DNA from 3 places in the Kitasatospora sp. NPDC001225 genome. Region 1 is predicted to be linked to each of the others. Evidence: riboswitches for the same ligand, from Rfam matches in the RefSeq annotation. Region 1 holds a riboswitch; each other region holds the start of a gene.
What was found. A riboswitch is a leader RNA that binds a small molecule or an ion and turns the genes downstream of it on or off. The one in region 1 is predicted to bind S-adenosylmethionine.
Positions count from the first base shown of each region.

Region 2: it holds a riboswitch for S-adenosylmethionine, as region 1 does, so the genes downstream of both, ACWDCZ_RS19800 (IclR family transcriptional regulator) here and ACWDCZ_RS35010 (aminotransferase class V-fold PLP-dependent enzyme) in region 1, are expected to answer to the same signal.
Region 3: it holds a riboswitch for S-adenosylmethionine, as region 1 does, so the genes downstream of both, thrC (threonine synthase) here and ACWDCZ_RS35010 (aminotransferase class V-fold PLP-dependent enzyme) in region 1, are expected to answer to the same signal.

Region 1 is NZ_JBSFJC010000171.1:2,088-7,680, reverse strand. Features, by position in the region: gene ACWDCZ_RS35020 (rhomboid family intramembrane serine protease) at 1-311, shown strand, start outside; gene ACWDCZ_RS35015 (Lrp/AsnC family transcriptional regulator) at 353-634, shown strand; gene ACWDCZ_RS35010 (aminotransferase class V-fold PLP-dependent enzyme) at 638-2,020, opposite strand; SAM riboswitch class IV at 2,072-2,190, opposite strand; gene trpD (anthranilate phosphoribosyltransferase) at 2,299-3,375, opposite strand; gene ACWDCZ_RS35000 (response regulator) at 3,491-3,916, opposite strand; gene ctaE (aa3-type cytochrome oxidase subunit III) at 4,313-4,933, shown strand; gene qcrC (cytochrome bc1 complex diheme cytochrome c subunit) at 5,121-5,593, shown strand, end outside.
Region 2 is NZ_JBSFJC010000053.1:25,548-31,140, reverse strand. Features, by position in the region: gene ACWDCZ_RS19810 (AfsR/SARP family transcriptional regulator) at 1-1,129, opposite strand, end outside; gene ACWDCZ_RS19805 (hypothetical protein) at 1,388-2,593, shown strand; SAM riboswitch class I at 2,679-2,820, shown strand; gene ACWDCZ_RS19800 (IclR family transcriptional regulator) at 3,022-3,735, shown strand; gene ACWDCZ_RS19795 (threonine/serine exporter family protein) at 3,933-5,186, opposite strand; gene ACWDCZ_RS19790 (NADP-dependent oxidoreductase) at 5,281-5,593, opposite strand, start outside.
Region 3 is NZ_JBSFJC010000220.1:1,226-6,818, forward strand. Features, by position in the region: gene groL (chaperonin GroEL) at 1-957, opposite strand, end outside; gene ACWDCZ_RS37475 (cold-shock protein) at 1,305-1,508, opposite strand; gene ACWDCZ_RS37480 (MoaD/ThiS family protein) at 2,047-2,325, opposite strand; gene thrC (threonine synthase) at 2,361-3,641, opposite strand; SAM riboswitch class I at 3,658-3,794, opposite strand; gene ACWDCZ_RS37490 (glucosyl-3-phosphoglycerate synthase) at 3,906-4,943, shown strand; gene ACWDCZ_RS37495 (alpha,alpha-trehalose-phosphate synthase (UDP-forming)) at 5,004-5,593, shown strand, end outside.

The sequences.
Region 1 (5,593 bases):
CGCTCGCCGAGGCGCACTCGCCGAACTCCACCCGGGTGCTCATCGGGGCCTCCGGGGCGATCGCCGCCGCCCTCGGCGCCTACCTGCGCCTCCACCCCCGGGCCCGGGTGACCACCCTCGTCCCGCTGCTGTTCTTCCTGCCGCTGCGCTTCCCGGCCTGGCTGGTGCTCGGCCTCTGGTTCGTCCTGCAGTGGTGGTCGGTGCACGCGGCCGGCCCCGGGGTGGCGTACCTGGTCCACGTGATCGGCTTCTCGGCCGGGTTCCTCTACGCCTGCACCGTGGTCCGCCACCCCCCGCGACGACCGGGCTGACGCCCGATACGCTGGCGGCACCCCACAAAGGAGCCCGAACTGTGATCACCGCCATCGTCCTGATCAAGACCAGTGTCGACCGCATCCCGGAGATCGCCGAATCCATCGCCGCCATCGACGGCGTGAGCGAGGTCTACTCGGTGACGGGGGGCTACAACCTGGTGGCGATGGTGCGGGTGCGCCGGCACGACGACCTGGCCGAGGTCATCCCGGGCCGGCTCAACAAGGTCCCGGGCGTGGCCCACACCGAGACCCAGATCGCCTTCCGCACCTACTCCCAGCACGACCTGGAGGCCGCCTTCGCCCTCGGCCTGGACGAGTAGCGGTCAGCCCTCGGCGCGCCGGCCCCGCTCGACCTGCACGGTGGCGACGCAGCGCCCGCCCTCGTTGCGGTAGTTCCACGCCGCGCCCTCCGTGACCAGCTCCCGGACGGCGGTCAGGAAGCGGTCGACGTGCTCGTCCGGCGTCCCGGCGCCGAAGCTCACCCGGATCGCGTTCAGGCTGCGCTCGCCCGGCAGCGACGGCTCGGGCGCACCACACTCGGACGGTGCCTCGTCCTCGTCGCCCAGCAGCGTGCGCACCAGCGGGTGGGCGCAGAACAGGCCGTCGCGCACCCCGATGCCGTACTCGGCGGACAGCGCGGCGGAGAAGTGCGAGCTGTTCCAGTCCCGGACGACGAAGGACAGCACGCCCACCCGGGCGGAGCCCTCGCCGAACAGGTTCAGCACCTTGACCTGCGGGATCTCGGCCAGCCCGGCCGTCAGCCGGGCGATCAGCTGCTGCTCGCGGGCCTCCAGCCCGTCGAAGCCGGCCTCGGTCAGCGCCCGGCAGGCCGAGGCGATCGCGTAGGCGCCGATGACGTTCGGCGAGCCGGCCTCGTGCCGGGCCGGGCCGGTGTGCCACTGCACGGCCACCGAGCCGTCGGCCTCCCGGGCCACCGTCCGGGTCGCCCCGCCACCGGCCAGGTACGGCTCGGCCGCGTCCAGCCAGTCCGCCCGGCCGGCCAGCACCCCGGCGCCGAACGGCGCGTAGATCTTGTGGCCGGAGAAGGCGATCCAGTCGACGTCCAGCTCGCGCACCGAGACCCGGTGGTGCGGCGCCAGCTGGGCGGCGTCCAGCACCACCCGGGCGCCGTGCCGGTGCGCGGTCGCGGTCAGCTCGGCGACCGGCCACAGCTCGCCGGTCACGTTGGAGGCGCCGGTGACGCAGAGCAGCTTGGGGCCCTCGGGCGCCTCGGCGAGCGCGGCGTCCAGCGCGGCCACCGCCTCGGCCCGCGAGCGCGGCGCCCGCAGGTAGGTGACGTCCAGTCCGGCGTGCGCCCAGGGCAGCAGCGAGGCGTGGTGCTCGGTCTCGAAGGCGAACACCCGGGTGCCGGCCGGGACGGCGGAGGCCAGCAGGTTGAGCGAGTCGGTGGTGGCCCGGGTGAAGACCACCTGGTCGCCCTCGCGCAGGTCGAGGAACTCGCCGACGGTGCGGCGGCTCTGCTCGAACAGGTCGGTGGACAGCTGGGAGAGGTACCCGGCCCCGCGGTGGACGCTGCCGTAGTACGGCGCGTAGGCGGCGACGTCGTCCCACACCCGCTGGAGCGCCGGCGAGCTCGCCGCGTAGTCGAGCGCCGCGTAGCCGACCTTCTCACCGCTGGCGAGCGGGACCTGGACGTCGGCGCCGAGGACGGCGAGCGGGGTGCGGATTTCGGTGGCCAGAGACATGGGGATGCACTCCTTCTGGGGCAAGGGACCCCGGGAGTGCTAGTCGTCGGGCGTCCGCGCTTGTCGCACGGACGGCTTGCCGTGACGACCCGGTCCTCACCCAGGGCACCCCGCCACGGACGGAGGGTTGCCGGACAGCCAGCTGGGGCTTGGCGCTGTCACTCATGACCTGGCGAAGACTCTAGGCCGGGTCCACCGGGTGGTCAAACGGGCATCCAGCATCCGGACAGCACGGGAGCCCGCGCCGGCGTACCGGCACGGGCTCCCCAACTGCCGCCTCAGGCCCGGCTGGTGGCCTCCGACCAGCGCCGCAGCAGGTCCTGCGCGGCACCGGAGTCGATCGCCTTCGCGGCCCGCTCCATGCCGGCCGCCAGCTGCTCGGTGAGCGGCGCGTCGCCCAGCTCCAGCGCGACCAGCGCCGCCGCCGTGTTCAGCAGGACGGCGTCCCGCACCGGCCCGTGCTCGCCGGCCAGCAGCCGCCGCGCGACCTCGGCGTTGTACGAGGCGTCCGCCCCGCGCAGCGCCTCGATGCCGACCAGCTCGATGCCCACGTCCCGCGGGTCGAAGGTGGACTCGGTGACGACCCCGTCGCGCACCAGCCAGACCTGCGAGGTGGTGGTGATGGTCAGCTCGTCCAGCCCGTCGTCGCCGCGGAAGACCAGCGCCGTGGCGCCCCGCCGGGCCAGCACCCCGGCGATCAGCCCGGACAGCCGAGTGTCGAAGCAGCCGATGGCGTGCGCGGTGACCTTGGCCGGGTTGGTCAGCGGGCCGAGGATGTTGAAGGCGGTCGGCACCCCGAGGTCGCGCCGCGCGGTGGCGGCGTGCCGCATCGAGGGGTGGAACTTCGCCGCGAAGCAGAAGGTCAGCCCAACCTCCTCGGCCACCTCGGCGACCCGCCGGGGGGAGAGGTCCAGCGCCACCCCGAGCTTCTCCAGCACGTCCGAGGAGCCGCTGGTCGAGGAGGCCGACCGGTTGCCGTGCTTGACCACCTTGGCGCCGGCGGCCGCCGCGACGATCGCCGACATGGTGGAGATGTTGACGGTCTTCGCCCGGTCCCCGCCGGTGCCGACGATGTCCACCGCCGGGCCGGGGATCTCCAGCGGCTCGGCGTGCGCGTACATCGCGTCGACCAGGCCGGCGATCTCCTCGACCGACTCGCCCTTGGCCCGCAGCGCGATCATGAACCCGGCCACCTGGACGGGGGACGCCTCGCCGCTCATGATCCGGTCCATCGCCCACGCGGTGGACGAGCGGTCGAGGTCCTCCCCCTGCAACAGTGCCGCCAGGAGGTCCGGCCAGGTGCGGACCACCTGCGCGGGGTCGCTACCGCCGTTCGCAGGGTTCACGTTCACCATGGCTGACTCCAGCTGTTGTCGGTTCCCCGCTCCGGGGACGTCCGTACGGATGGAGCCAGCCTATCGAGCGGAGCGCCCGCTTCTACCCCTGTCTTTCCTACTCCTGGCGCGGATTTCAGCGGACGGCCGGAGTCCGCTTCGCCAGCCGGTCCCGCAGCAGGGTGGCGACCGCCCCGGCCAGCGCCACCGGCTCCACCGGACGGGAGATCGCGGCGTCGGCCCGGCTCCAGGCGGCCAGCCAGGAGTCCTGCGGCCGGCCGATCAGCACCAGGACCGGCGGGCAGCCGTAGATCTCGTCCTTGAGCTGGCGCCCGAGGCCCAGCCCGCCGGCCGGAACGGCCTCGCCGTCCAGCACGCAGAGGTCCACTCCCCCCTTCTCCAGTGCCTTGAGCACCGCGGGGGTGGTCGCGCACTCCAGGTAGGACAGTTCCGGAAGGTCCTCGGCAGGGCGGCGGCCGAGCGCCGTCAGCACCTGCTCGCGGGTGTTGCGGTCGTCGCTGTAGACGAGGACGGTGAGCGTCTCATCGGTCGTGTACGCCATGGGCCCTGCTCCCTCAAGTGTGATCCGGACCACGTTCGCCTGATCCGGATGCTACTCCCGATCACCCTCCGCCGAGTCCCCCTCGCGCACGTTCCTCCTCAAGCCGCCGCGCCCCGGACTCACCCGCCTGGAGGACGGCCCGTCACCCGACCCCGCCCGGTCCACCCGTACGGCTCACCCGGACGCCCTCCCCCCTACCTCCCCCGGCTACTCCGACCGTGCACCGGCGCGCCGGGCAACGGGGTCCAGGCTCCTCCGAGGAACCATCAGAAAAGGGACACGCCGCTGCTCACCCCCCGTACGGACACCCCGTCGCCCCCCAAGCGGGCATACCGCACGCACCGGACACTCCGAGGGACACCCCCCGACGTGAAGACGGAATAAGGGACCGACATAATGTCCGTCGTGGCGACAGCAACAGCAGTAGAAACCGGGCACGCGCACGGATCGGTCAACCGGCCGAACATGGTCAGCGTCGGAACGATCGTCTGGCTCAGTTCCGAGTTGATGTTCTTCGCGGCCCTCTTCGCGATGTACTTCACGCTCCGCTCCGTCAAGGGGCCGGAGTTCTGGACCGAGAAGGCCCACGCCCTCAACGTGCCCTTCTCCTCGGTCAACACCACGATCCTGGTGCTCTCCTCGCTGACCTGTCAGCTCGGCGTGTTCGCCGCCGAGCGCGGAGACGTGAAGAAGCTCCGGGCGTGGTTCATCCTCACGTTCGCCATGGGCGCGGTCTTCATCGGCGGCCAGGTCTTCGAGTACACCGAGCTGGTCAAGAAGGACGGCCTGTCGCTGTCCTCCGACCCGTACGGCACGGTGTTCTACCTGACCACCGGCTTCCACGGGCTGCACGTGACGGGTGGTCTGATCGCCTTCCTGCTGGTCCTGGGACGGACGTACGCAGCCAAGCGCTTCACGCACGAGCAGGCCACCGCCGCGATCGTCGTGTCGTACTACTGGCACTTCGTCGACGTCGTGTGGATCGGCCTGTTCGCGACCATCTACCTGATCAAGTAACCAGCTGATCAGGTCGCTGGCCACCGGCTGCGGCCCCCGCCCTCACCGGCGACGGGCCGCTTCTGCCGGTGCCGACGCTCCCACCGACCGACCGCGCGCGCAGCCCTAGACAGGCAGCCTCGTGCCGGCCAGACCGGCCGCCGGGTGCACCCACCAGTCGACCAGATCCTGACACCGGGGTTATTCCGTGAAAAAGCTCTCCGCACGACGGCGCCACCCATTGGCGGCGCTGGTCGTCCTACTTCTCGCCCTGGCGGCAACCGGGGGGCTGTACGCCGCGTTCGCGCCCGCCGACAAGGCGCAGGCCGACGTCGCCGCGCAGTCGCTCGCGATCGATGAGGGCAAGAAGCTCTTCGCCGTGGGCTGCTCCTCCTGCCACGGCCTGAACGGCCAGGGCAGCAGTGACGGTCCGAGCCTGGTCGGCGTCGGCTCCGCCGCTGTCGACTTCCAGGTCGGCACCGGCCGCATGCCGGCCCAGCAGCCCGGCGCCCAGGTCCCGCGCAAGAAGAACATCTACTCGCAGGCGGAGATCGACCAGCTCGCCGCCTTCGTCGCCTCCCTCGGTCCCGGCCCGGTGACCCCGACGGAGGAGCAGTTCACCTCGACCAACCCCGAGGACGTCTCCAAGGGTGGCGAGCTGTTCCGCACCAACTGCGCCCA
Region 2 (5,593 bases), on a different contig from region 1:
TCTTGCCGACCCCGCCCATGCCGACCACGGTCGCGATCACCAGCGCCTGCTGGCCCGGTGCGCCGGGGTTTCTGTCGGGCGCCCCTCCGTGCGCCCCGCCGAGAGCCTTGCCCAGCCGTTCGACCAGGACCGAGCGGCCGGTGAAGTCGGCCGCGTCGGGCGGCAGTTGGGCCGGTCTGGGGGTCGGTGTGCTGCTCCCGGCCGGGGCGGTGTTCCCGGCCGGTGCGGCGGCGGGGGCGTTCGGCGCCGCCGGTCCGGTGGGCGGGTCCGGTGCCTCGGCCCCGGGAGCGGCCGGCTCCGCCGGACCGGCGGCGGCCGGGCCCGGGACGAGCGCGGCGGGGACGAGCGCGACGGAGGGTGCCGGGGCGGCGAGCGACGGGTCCCCTTCCAGGATCCGCTGGTGCAGCAGGTCCAGCTCCGCCCCGGGCGCCACCCCCAGTTCGGCCAGGAACAGCTGACGCGCGCCCCGGAACACGGCCAGCGCGTCCGCCTGCCGCCCGGCCTGGTACAGCGCCCGCATCAGCAGCCCGTACGCCCGCTCGTGCAGCGGGTGCTCGGTGGTCAGCGAGGTCAGCTCCGGGATGCACCGGGAGTAGCGCCCCAGCGCCAGGTCCAGGGCGATCCGCTCCTCCAGCAGGGTCAGCCGCAGCTCCTGGAGCCGCTGGCGCTGCCGCTGCGCGAACGGCCCGGGGATGCCGGCCAGCGGCTCGCCCTGCCACAGCTCCAGGGCCTGGTTCAGCAGGTCGCGCGCCTGCTGCGGCTCCCCGGCGGCCGCCGTGCGCTCGGCCTGCGCCGCCAGCTCCTCCGCCTGCGCCGCGTCCACCGCGTGCTTGGGCAGCACCAGCCGGTAGCCGTCCCCGACCGAGGTCAGCACGGTCGGCGCGTCCGGCGCCTCGCCGTGCAGGACCTTGCGCCACCGCCAGGCGTAGGTGCGCACCGTCGTCATCGCGGTGCCCGGCGGCTCCTCGCCCCACAGGGCGTCGATCAGGTCGGTGGCGCTCGCGCCGTGGCCGGGCCGGAGCAGCAGCACCGCCAGCATCGCCTGCTGCTGGGGGCTGCCCACCTTCAGTACGGTCGCGCCGCGCTGCGCCCGCATCAAGCCCAGCACCGAGAACCGGAAATCATCCATTCCTGCACCTGCCCGCTTCATGTGCTCGCCCCCGCCCGCACGTGCCACCCCCGAATTGGTGAGTCCCTATCAACCCACGGGACCTGGCGGGATGTCGAGAGATCGTCGACCCGGTGGTGATCCGGTGTTGATCGGCCGTCGCCACAATCGGTGATGTGGCGCCCGCAGTCGGCCCGGCCCCTCACCGCCGGACCCGCCACGTCCCCGGTCGCCCGGCCGCCGACCGGCGACCCCCACGGCTCTCGGAGGCGGACGCCCATGAACACGGACCGGAACAGCGACCTGAGCACCGGCCGGAAAGCGGATCCGCACGCGGAACCGAGTACGGCGTCGAGCACGGACCTGAGCACCGACCGGGTCACGGACCGGCAGGGCGGACTGGACACCGACCTGCTCCACCGCCTGCTCGACGTCGACCTGGCCGACGGACCCGTCGAACTGCTCCACCGCGCCCGCGGCGAGCGCCACCTCCCGTACCTGGTGCTCGCCGCGCTCGCCCGGGAGGACGTCCGGATGGGCGCGCACGCCCGGGACGAGCTGCGGCGCGCCCGCGACCGGGTCGAGTGTTACGCCCGGGTCGCCCGCGACCTCGCCGTCGCCACCGGGGTCCGCCCGATCCGCGACCTGCCGCTGGCCGGCTACTACCCGCCCGACCTGCCCCGGCCGCTGGCCGAGCTCAGCCTCGTCAGCCCCACCGAGGCCTCGCTCTGGCAGGCCGTCAACCGGCTGGTCACCGACCACCCGGTGGAGTCCGTGGAGGTCACCCTGCTCGGCGAGCGCCCCCGGCACACCGCCGTCACCCTGCGCTGGCCGGCCGGGGACCCGCTGCTCGACCCGTGGTACCAGGTGCGGGTCGCGACCGCCGCGCTCCCGGGCGACCTCGCCACCGTCCCGGTCCGCCCCTACCTGGCCGCCGACGACCACGTCGAATGCCTGATCGCCCTCGCCGAGGAAGGGCTCGGGCGCACCTTCCTCGCGGGCGACGTGATCGACGTGGCCCGGCTCGCCGGGCAGCCCTTCGAGCCCGTCGAGACCGCCGCGGTGGTCGCCGCCTACCGGCTCGCCCCGGAGGCCGCCGCCCTCCTCGACCTCGCCGCCGAGCACGTGCCGCTCGGCGCCCTGCGGGACGTCCGCACCGTCCTGGAGGCCGAGGTCGCCCCCGAACTCCGCCGTCGGACCTCTGCCGGCACCCCGCCGTGCCACGGCACCTCGCCGCGCCACGGCACGCTGCTGCGCCGCACCGTCATCCGGCACCAGTGGGACGAGGCGCTGCTGCTCCCGGCCGGCGACGCCACCCTGCTGCTCACCCCGGTCGCCGACTACCTGCTCGGCCCCGAGGGCACCCGGCCGACGGACCGCGAGCGCACCGCCGCCCTCGCCGCCCTGCACGCCTGGGACGCGACCCTCCCCGGCAGCCCGGACGGGGCCCCGTGCACCGGCCTGTCGGGGCCGCGCCACCGCTGAGCCGGCCCCGCGGGGCGTGGCCGAGGGCGGGTCGAGGGCGGGGGGACTTGCCGACCCGCCCCGGATGTCTTGTATCGTTCCTGGCGAATCATCCAGAGGGGTGGAGGGACCGGCCCTACGAAGCCCCGGCAACTCCCCGTTCGACCCGGCGTCCGAAGTACGCGCCGTGTTGGCGGGGGCAGTGCCAACTCCGGCCTGTCGCCACTGTGGCGCGGGAAAGATGAGGAGACACGGTGCTCTCTGTGCTGTCCTTCGCCCGGGCGCTTCCCGCCCCGGTCCTTTCGCGTACCCGTCTCGTGCCCGGCGCAGGCAATCGGCCGACTTCTCCGGCCTGTCCTCGCTGACCACACCCCCGGCTCCCCGCCAGGAGCCGCCGTGAGCAGCGCGGACCCGCTGCTCCCGGGCCTTGAGACTGGAGTACCCATCCCATGGAGAACACGAGCGGCGTCGGCGTGCTCGACAAGGTCACCTCGATCCTCGGCACCCTGGAGGCCGGGCCCGCCACCCTGGGCGGCCTCGTCGCGGCCACCGGCATGGCGCGGCCCACCGCCCACCGGCTGGCCGTCGCACTCGAACACCACCGCCTGGTCAGCCGGGACGTCCAGGGCCGGTTCATGCTCGGCCCCCGCCTCGGCGAGCTCTCGGCGGCCGCCGGCGAGGACCGGCTGCTGGCCGCGGCCGGCTCGGTCCTCGCCCAGCTGCGGGACGCCACCGGCGAGAGCGCCCAGCTCTACCGGCGGCAGGGCGAGGTCCGGATCTGCGTGGCCGCCGCCGAGCGGCTCACCGGCCTGCGCGACACCGTTCCGGTGGGCGTCACCCTCCCCATGAAGGTCGGCTCCGCCGCCCAGATCCTGCTCGCCTGGGAGGAGCCCGAGCGCCTCCACCGCGGCCTGCAGGGGGCCCGCTTCACCGCCACCGCGCTGAGCGGCGTGCGGCGCCGCGGCTGGGCCCAGTCCGTCGGCGAGCGCGAGGTCGGGGTCGCCTCCGTCGCCGCGCCCGTCCGCGGCCAGTCCAACCGGGTGGTGGCCGCCGTCACGGTCTCCGGGCCGATCGAACGGCTCAGCCGCCACCCCGGCGCCCAGCTCTCCCAGGCCGTCGTCGAGGCGGCCCACCGGCTCACCGAGGCCCTGCGCCAGCCCTGACGGGGGTTCCGAGGCTCTCGGATTCCGAGGTTCCGGGGTTCCCTGGTCACGGGTTCCGAACCTCGGGTTCCGAACCTCGGGTTCCGAGACTCCGGGCCCCGGGGCGCACCTCCGCGCGCCCCGGGGCCCGGTTCCGGCCCGTACCGGTCCCGGGTCCGGCTTGGCTCGGGCCCGGCTCAGGCCTGGTTCCGACCGGCTCAGGCCCGGTGCGGCAGGCCGGTGAGGCTGGGGCGGGGGATCCGGCTGATCACCGCGCCGATCAGTGTGCCGATCGACACCCCGAAGACCGCCGAGACGGCCGCCAGCAGCGACTGCGCCCCGTTGCCGACCTCGATCTGCGCGGTGTTCAGCAGACCGAAGGAGCCCGGCACGACGATCCAGAACGCCGGGAGGTAGAGCACCTGCCAGAGCGGACCGCCCGGCAGCCAGTGCACCAGGGTGGCCGCGACCGCGGCGGCCACGGCACCGGCCAGGCCGCCGATCGCCGCGCCGTGCACCGACCCCACCGCCACCTGGGCGGTGACGCTCACCGCGATCACCGCGACGATCCACGGGATGGCCGAGGGCGGGGTGTGGACGTTGACCACCACCCCGGCCACCGCGATCGCCAGCCCCAGCGCGATCACCCACCAGCTCGGCTTGGCCACCTGCACGTTGGCCAGCGCGGTGGACGGCATGCCGATCGCGGTCGCGGCCGCGGCCACCCCGGCGAGGAACAGCGTCAGCTGCACGGCGCCGGAGACCAGCCGGGCGGTGCCCGCGTTGGCCGCGCCGGCGGCGATCTCGGACAGCCCGGTGACCAGCAGCCCGCCCGGCAGCAGGATCGCCAGGGTGGCCACGATCGTCCGCAGCGGCCCGTCCAGCAGCGAGGCCCGCGCGAGCGCCAGGACCAGCAGCGCGACCAGGAAGCCGGCCGTGACGGGCAGCAGCGGCCGCAGGTGCGGCCGCCGCCGGGCGAGCACGGTCAGGCCCACCACGATCAGCGAGCCGAGCCCGGCGGCCAGCACGTTCGCCGCCACCGGCTGCAGGAAGATGCAGACCCCGACCCCGACCGGCAGCGCCCCGAAGTCCGCCACCCACGCGGGCCAGCGGGCGGGCGCCCGCCGGATCCGGTCCAGCTCGGCGCGCGCCCGCGGCCCGTCGAGTCCGCCCGCCCGCAGCCGGTGCACCAGGTCGAGGACGTCGGCCGTCTGCTCGAACCGCAGGGTGCCGCCGAGCGGCTGGAACCTGGTGGCGCCGTCCGGGTGCAGGGCCACGAACAGCCCGTTGGTCAGCGCGGCGACCTGGACCTCCGGGGCGCCCAACGCCCGCCCCAGTCCACGGAGTTCGTCCTCGACCTCATGGACGGGCAGGCCGCCGCCCAGCAGGGCTTCGCCCAGGTCGAGCAGGAGACGGCAGAGCGGGTCGGGCGGGGCGTCGGTGTCCCGGACCGATGGAGACTTGCTAGGCATGGCAGGTATCGTCCCACCCTGCCCGATTCGGTCTGAATCTGCCCCGGTCTGTTCGCTTCCCGAGCGCTGGTCGCTCCCGGGGCCTGGGTGACCGCTACGGGCGGACGGTGAGGACCAGCTTGCCCGTGACCCGGCCGGTCTCGCCCTCGGCGTGGGCCTTCGCGGCCTCCGCGAGCGGGTAGGTGGCGGAGACGTGCGGGCGCAGCCGCCCGGCTTCGACGAGGGCGGCGATCGCGGCCATGCCCGCCCGGTCGTGCTCGACCAGCAGGGCCTTCGCCGTCACGCCCAGCTCGGCGGCGCGCTCGGCCACCTCGTCGATCCCCTGGGGCAGGATCGACACCAGGACGCCGCCGGGCCGGAGGGTCTCCAGGGAGCGCAGCCGGTCGTCGCCGCCGAGCGGGTCGAGG
Region 3 (5,593 bases), on a different contig from region 1:
GCGGGCGGTGCCCAGCAGGTCGATGCCGGCGTTCTCCAGCTTGAGGCCGACCTCCTCGGAGATCACGGTGCCACCGGTGAGGATGGCGATGTCGCCGAGCATGGCCTTGCGGCGGTCACCGAAGCCCGGGGCCTTGACGGCGACGGACTTGAAGGTGCCACGGATCTTGTTCACGACCAGGGTCGACAGGGCCTCGCCCTCGACGTCCTCAGCGATGATGACCAGCGGCTTGCCGCTCTGCATGACCTTCTCCAGCAGCGGGAGCAGGTCCTTGACCGAGCCGATCTTGGAGTTGGCGATGAGGATGTACGGGTCCTCGAACGTCGCCTCCATCCGCTCCAGGTCGGTGGCGAAGTAGGCGGAGATGTAGCCCTTGTCGAAGCGCATGCCCTCGGTGAGCTCGAGCTCCAGACCGAAGGTGTTGCTCTCCTCGACGGTGATGACGCCTTCCTTGCCGACCTTGTCCATGGCCTCGGCGATGAGCTCGCCGATCTGGGTGTCGGCGGCGGAGATGGAGGCGGTGGAGGCGATCTGCTCCTTGGTCTCCACGTCCTTGGCCTGGGCCAGCAGCTGGTCGGAGACGGCCGCGACGGCCTTCTCGATGCCGCGCTTCAGGGCCATCGGGTTGGCGCCGGCGGCGACGTTGCGCAGACCCTCGCGAACCAGGGCCTGGGCGAGCACGGTGGCGGTGGTGGTGCCGTCACCCGCGACGTCGTCCGTCTTCTTGGCGACCTCCTTGACGAGCTCCGCACCGATCTTCTCGTACGGGTCCTCGAGCTCGATCTCCTTGGCGATGGAGACACCGTCGTTGGTGATCGTGGGGGCGCCCCACTTCTTCTCCAGCACGACGTTGCGGCCCTTGGGGCCGAGCGTGACCTTCACGGCGTCGGCGAGCTGGTTCATGCCACGCTCAAGGCCGCGGCGAGCTTCCTCATCAAAGGCGATGATCTTGGCCATCTGAAGTGGTCCTCCGGGACACGGTCGACTGCTCGGACCAAGGGGTGCCCGCGACGGACGGCCCTGGTGTGCGGGGGTCCATTCCCCTACCGCTCCCGGGGGCCTCACCGACCCGGTCCGCTGTCACTCTCACGCTGTGAGTGCTAACGCCAATGATTAGCACTCCGGGTGGTCGAGTGCAAGCCCAATCGACGATCCGCGAGCCGTCGCCGGAGCCCCGCCCGAGCCCCGGCGGAGCCGCGTCGGGGAACGCCGACGGGCCCGTACGACACGCGTCGCACGGGCCCGTCGAGAAGCGAGTGGTCACCAGCCGTAGGGCCGCGCCGAGCTCCTGGAGTCGGAAGGGGTCAGACCGCCGCGCGGACCATGTCCGCCTGCGGGCCCTTCTGTCCCTGGGAGATCTCGAACTCGACCCGCTGGCCCTCCTCGAGGGTGCGGTAGCCGTCCATCTGGATCGCGCTGTAGTGGACGAAGACGTCCGCACCACCGTCGACCGCGATGAAGCCGTAGCCCTTCTCCGCGTTGAACCACTTGACGGTGCCCTGAGCCATTCCGAACTCCCCTAGTGCTGTGCTGGCCCTTCACGTGCCCGCAGGTCGCGGGCCCGGGTTGGTTGAAGGCCGGCCCGGGGAACCCCCCCTGGGCGCAGCCGTGCACGCCGCAACCATCCGCGCGGAACGCCGGGCGGCCTCCGGTGAGCGGGTGATTGCGTCGACCGCCGCTGAATGTATCCGGATCGACGCCCTCTGCAACAGGGCCAACCGCCGGTAATTCCGCCAAGGCGTCAAGGGACAGGACGGATCGAATCGGAATAATCTCGGCATTCCACGCCGGACATAGCGGACGAATTACTCAAATGCCCGCGCGAATTCTGACATCTGCCTGACATGTTTCACGGTCCGCCCCCGGCGGCCGGACGCCCCCGGGCCGAGCGCTGCGGGGGCCGAAAGGGAAACCCTGTTCCCAGCCGAGCCACACTCTACTCCGACTCGACCCGGAAATATTCCCGCCGGAATGCGAGCGGTCGCCCGCGCATACGGAGAACGGATTTCCGTACGCGCGGGCGACCGCGGGTTCTGCTTTGTCGGCTCAGCAGCCGCCGGCCACCGCCGGGATGATCGAGACGCTGGCGCCGTCCTTGATCTCGGTCGCCAGACCCTCGGCGAAGCGCACGTCGTCGTCGTTCACGTAGACGTTCACGAAGCGGCGCAGCTTGCCGGTGTCGTCCAGGATGCGGGCCGCGATGCCCGCGTGGTTCTTCTCCAGGTCGGCGACGACCTCGGCCAGGGTGGCACCCTCGGCGGTCACCTCGGCGGCGCCGTCGGTGTAGGTGCGCAGGATGGTGGGGATGCGGACGGTGGCGCTCATGACTCTCCTAGCGGGGGCGGGGCCTATCGGGTGGTTCAGGCGGACACGAGGCCGGCGGCGCGGAACGAGTCCAGCGTCGGGCGGATGACGGCGGTCATCCCGGAATCGGAGACGGCGTCCAGGGTCTTCAGCCCGTCGCCGGTGTTGATCGCGACGGTCTCCTTGGCCGGGTCCAGCTGCCCGGTCTCGACCAGCTTCTTCAGCACGCCGACGGTCACCCCGCCCGCGGTCTCGGCGAAGATCCCCTCGGTCCGCGCCAGCAGCCGGATCGCCGCCACGACCTCGGCGTCCGTGACGTCCTCCACCACGCCACCGGTACGGCGGGCGATGTCCAGCACGTACGGGCCGTCGGCCGGGTTGCCGATCGCCAGCGACTTGGCGATGGTGTCCGGCTTCACCGGCTTGATCACGTCCCGGCCGGCCTTGAACGCGGCCGACACCGGCGAGCAGCCCTCCGCCTGGGCGCCGAAGACCTTGTACGGCCGGTCCTCGACCAGGCCGAGCCTGATCAGCTCCTGGAGCCCCTTGTCGATCTTCGTCAGCTGCGAGCCCGAGGCGATCGGGATCACGATCTGCTCCGGCAGCCGCCAGCCGAGCTGCTCGCAGATCTCGTACGCCAGCGTCTTGGAGCCCTCGCCGTAGTACGGCCGCAGGTTCACGTTGACGAAGCCCCAGCCCTCGCCGGCCGGGTCGCCGATCAGCTCCGAGCAGAAGCGGTTCACGTCGTCGTAGTTGCCCTCGATGCCGACCAGCTCGCCGCCGTACACCCCGGCCATGACGACCTTGCCCTGCTCCAGGTCGTGCGGGATGAACACGCAGGACCGGAACCCGGCCCGGGCCGCCGCCGCACCCACCGCGCCGGCCAGGTTGCCGGTGGAGGAGCAGGACAGCGTGGTGTAGCCGAACGCCCGGGCCGCCTCGATCGCACACGCGACCACCCGGTCCTTGAACGAGTGCGTCGGGTTCCCGGAGTCGTCCTTGACGTGCAGCTGGGCGGTGAAACCGAGCTCCCGGCCCAGGTTGTCCGCCTTCACCAGCGGGGTCCACCCCGGGTTCAGGTTCGGCTTGGACGCCACGTCGGCCGGCACCGGCAGCAGCGGCGCGTACCGCCAGATGGAGGCCGGACCGGCCTCGATCCGCTTGCGCAGCTCCTCGGCGCCCTCGCTGCCGAACTCGTAGGCGATCTCCAGCGGGCCGAAGCACTCCAGGCACGCGAAGCTGGGGCCGAGCGGGAAGCGGGTGCCGCACTCGCGACAGGACAGCGCGGCGGCCGGGCCGAGGTCGACGGAAACGGGTGCGGCAGTGTCGATAGCCATGATGGCGAGGCCTCTCTCCTCATCTTCCCCGTGGCGCGGTCGCGACACGGGACGGAATTGGCACCTGTCCCGCCGGGGCCTGTCGACAGACAGCCGCGCGAGAAGGTTGCCGGGACGTCAACGGGCCGTTCCCTCAGTCCCTCTGGATGAGCTTGTGAAATTGTGGTGGTGCTCAACGGAGACCCCGGCGTGCAAAGGTCCGACCGCTGTACGAAGACTGTATCCGAAGGCGTCAAACCTGAACGGGACCGTCCGCCAAGCGAGATGACCCGTCCCACCGACCTCGCCGAGGAGATCTCCGTGCCCGCCGAACCGACTCCCGCGCTCCTCCCGCAGGCGGCGTCCTGGCTGCGCCGCCGCTCCTGGAGCGCGGCCGACCGGCCGGTCCGCACCCTGCTCGACGCCAAGGAGCGCACCGGCCGCACGGTCAGCGTGGTCCTCCCCGCCCTGGACGAGGAGGCCACCGTCGGCGACATCGTCCGCACCATCCGCCGCGAACTGATGGAACGCCTCCCGCTCGTCGACGAACTCGTCGTCGTCGACTCCGGCTCCACCGACGCCACCGCCGCCGTCGCCGCCGAGGCCGGCGCCCGGGTCGAGCACCGCGACGCCGTCCTGCCCCGGCTGCCCGCCGTCCCCGGCAAGGGCGAGGTGCTCTGGCGCTCGCTGCTGGTCACCCACGGCGACATCGTCTGCTTCGTCGACGCCGACCTGCGCGAGTTCGACCCGGCCTTCGTCTCCGGCATCGTCGGCCCGCTGCTCACCGACGAGTCCATCCAGCTGGTCAAGGCCATGTACGACCGCCCGCTGGAGTCGGAGGGCGCCGTCCTGCCCGCCGGCGGCGGCCGGGTCACCGAACTCGTCGCCCGCCCCCTGCTCAACCTCCACTGGCCGGAACTCGCCGGTTTCGTCCAGCCGCTCGGCGGCGAGTACGCGGCCCGCCGCTCACTGCTCGAACGGCTGCCCTTCCCCACCGGCTACGGCGTCGAACTCGGCCTGCTGGTCGACGCCCTGGAGCTGGCCGGCCTGGACGCCCTCGCCCAGGTGGACGTCGGCGTCCGGCACCACCGCCACCAGGACGGCCAGGCCCTCGGCCGGATGGCCGCCACCATCTACCGGACCGCCCTGGAACGCCTCGACCGCACCCACCGCCTCAAGGCCTCCGCCGACCTCGTCCACCCCCACCTCACCCAGTTCACCCGCGACCCGGAAACCCGCGCCTTCACCGCCCACACCCACCCGGTGACCGCCCTCGAACGCCCCCCGATCCACACCCTCCCCGAGTACGCCGCCCGCCATTAGGGCCTCTCTTCGACGGGCCGCACGGGTTTGCCACGCCGACCCCACGGCAACATGCCAACCATGGGCGATCTCACGACCAACCGTTCGAGCGTGACCGGCACCGCCCCCGTCCTGGTGGCGTCCAACCGGGGACCGGTGTCCTTCAGCACCGCCGACGACGGCACGCTGACCCTGCGCCGCGGCGGCGGCGGCCTGGTCTCCGGCCTCTCCGCCATCGACGACCCGAACGCCGTCTGGGTCTGCGCCGCCCTCGACGACTCCGACCGCAGGGCCGCCGCCGAGGCACCCCACGGCCGCCTCGACCTGGCCGGCCACGAGGTCGGCGGCCAGGCCGTACGGATGCTGGACATCGACCCGCTGACCTTCGCCCGCGCCTACAACGGCGTCGCCAACTCCACCCTCTGGTTCGTCCACCACCTGCTCTACGCGACCCCCACCGCGCCCTCCTTCGACGCCGCCTTCCGCACCGAATGGGCCGCCTACCGGGCCTACAACGAGGCCTTCGCCGAAGCCCTCGCCGCCGAGGCCGCCCCGAACGCCGCCGTCCTCGTCCAGGACTACCACCTCTCCCTGGTCCCGGCCCTGCTCCGCGAAGCCCGCCCCGACCTGCGGATCGGCCACTTCTCGCACACCCCCTGGGCCCCGCCCGA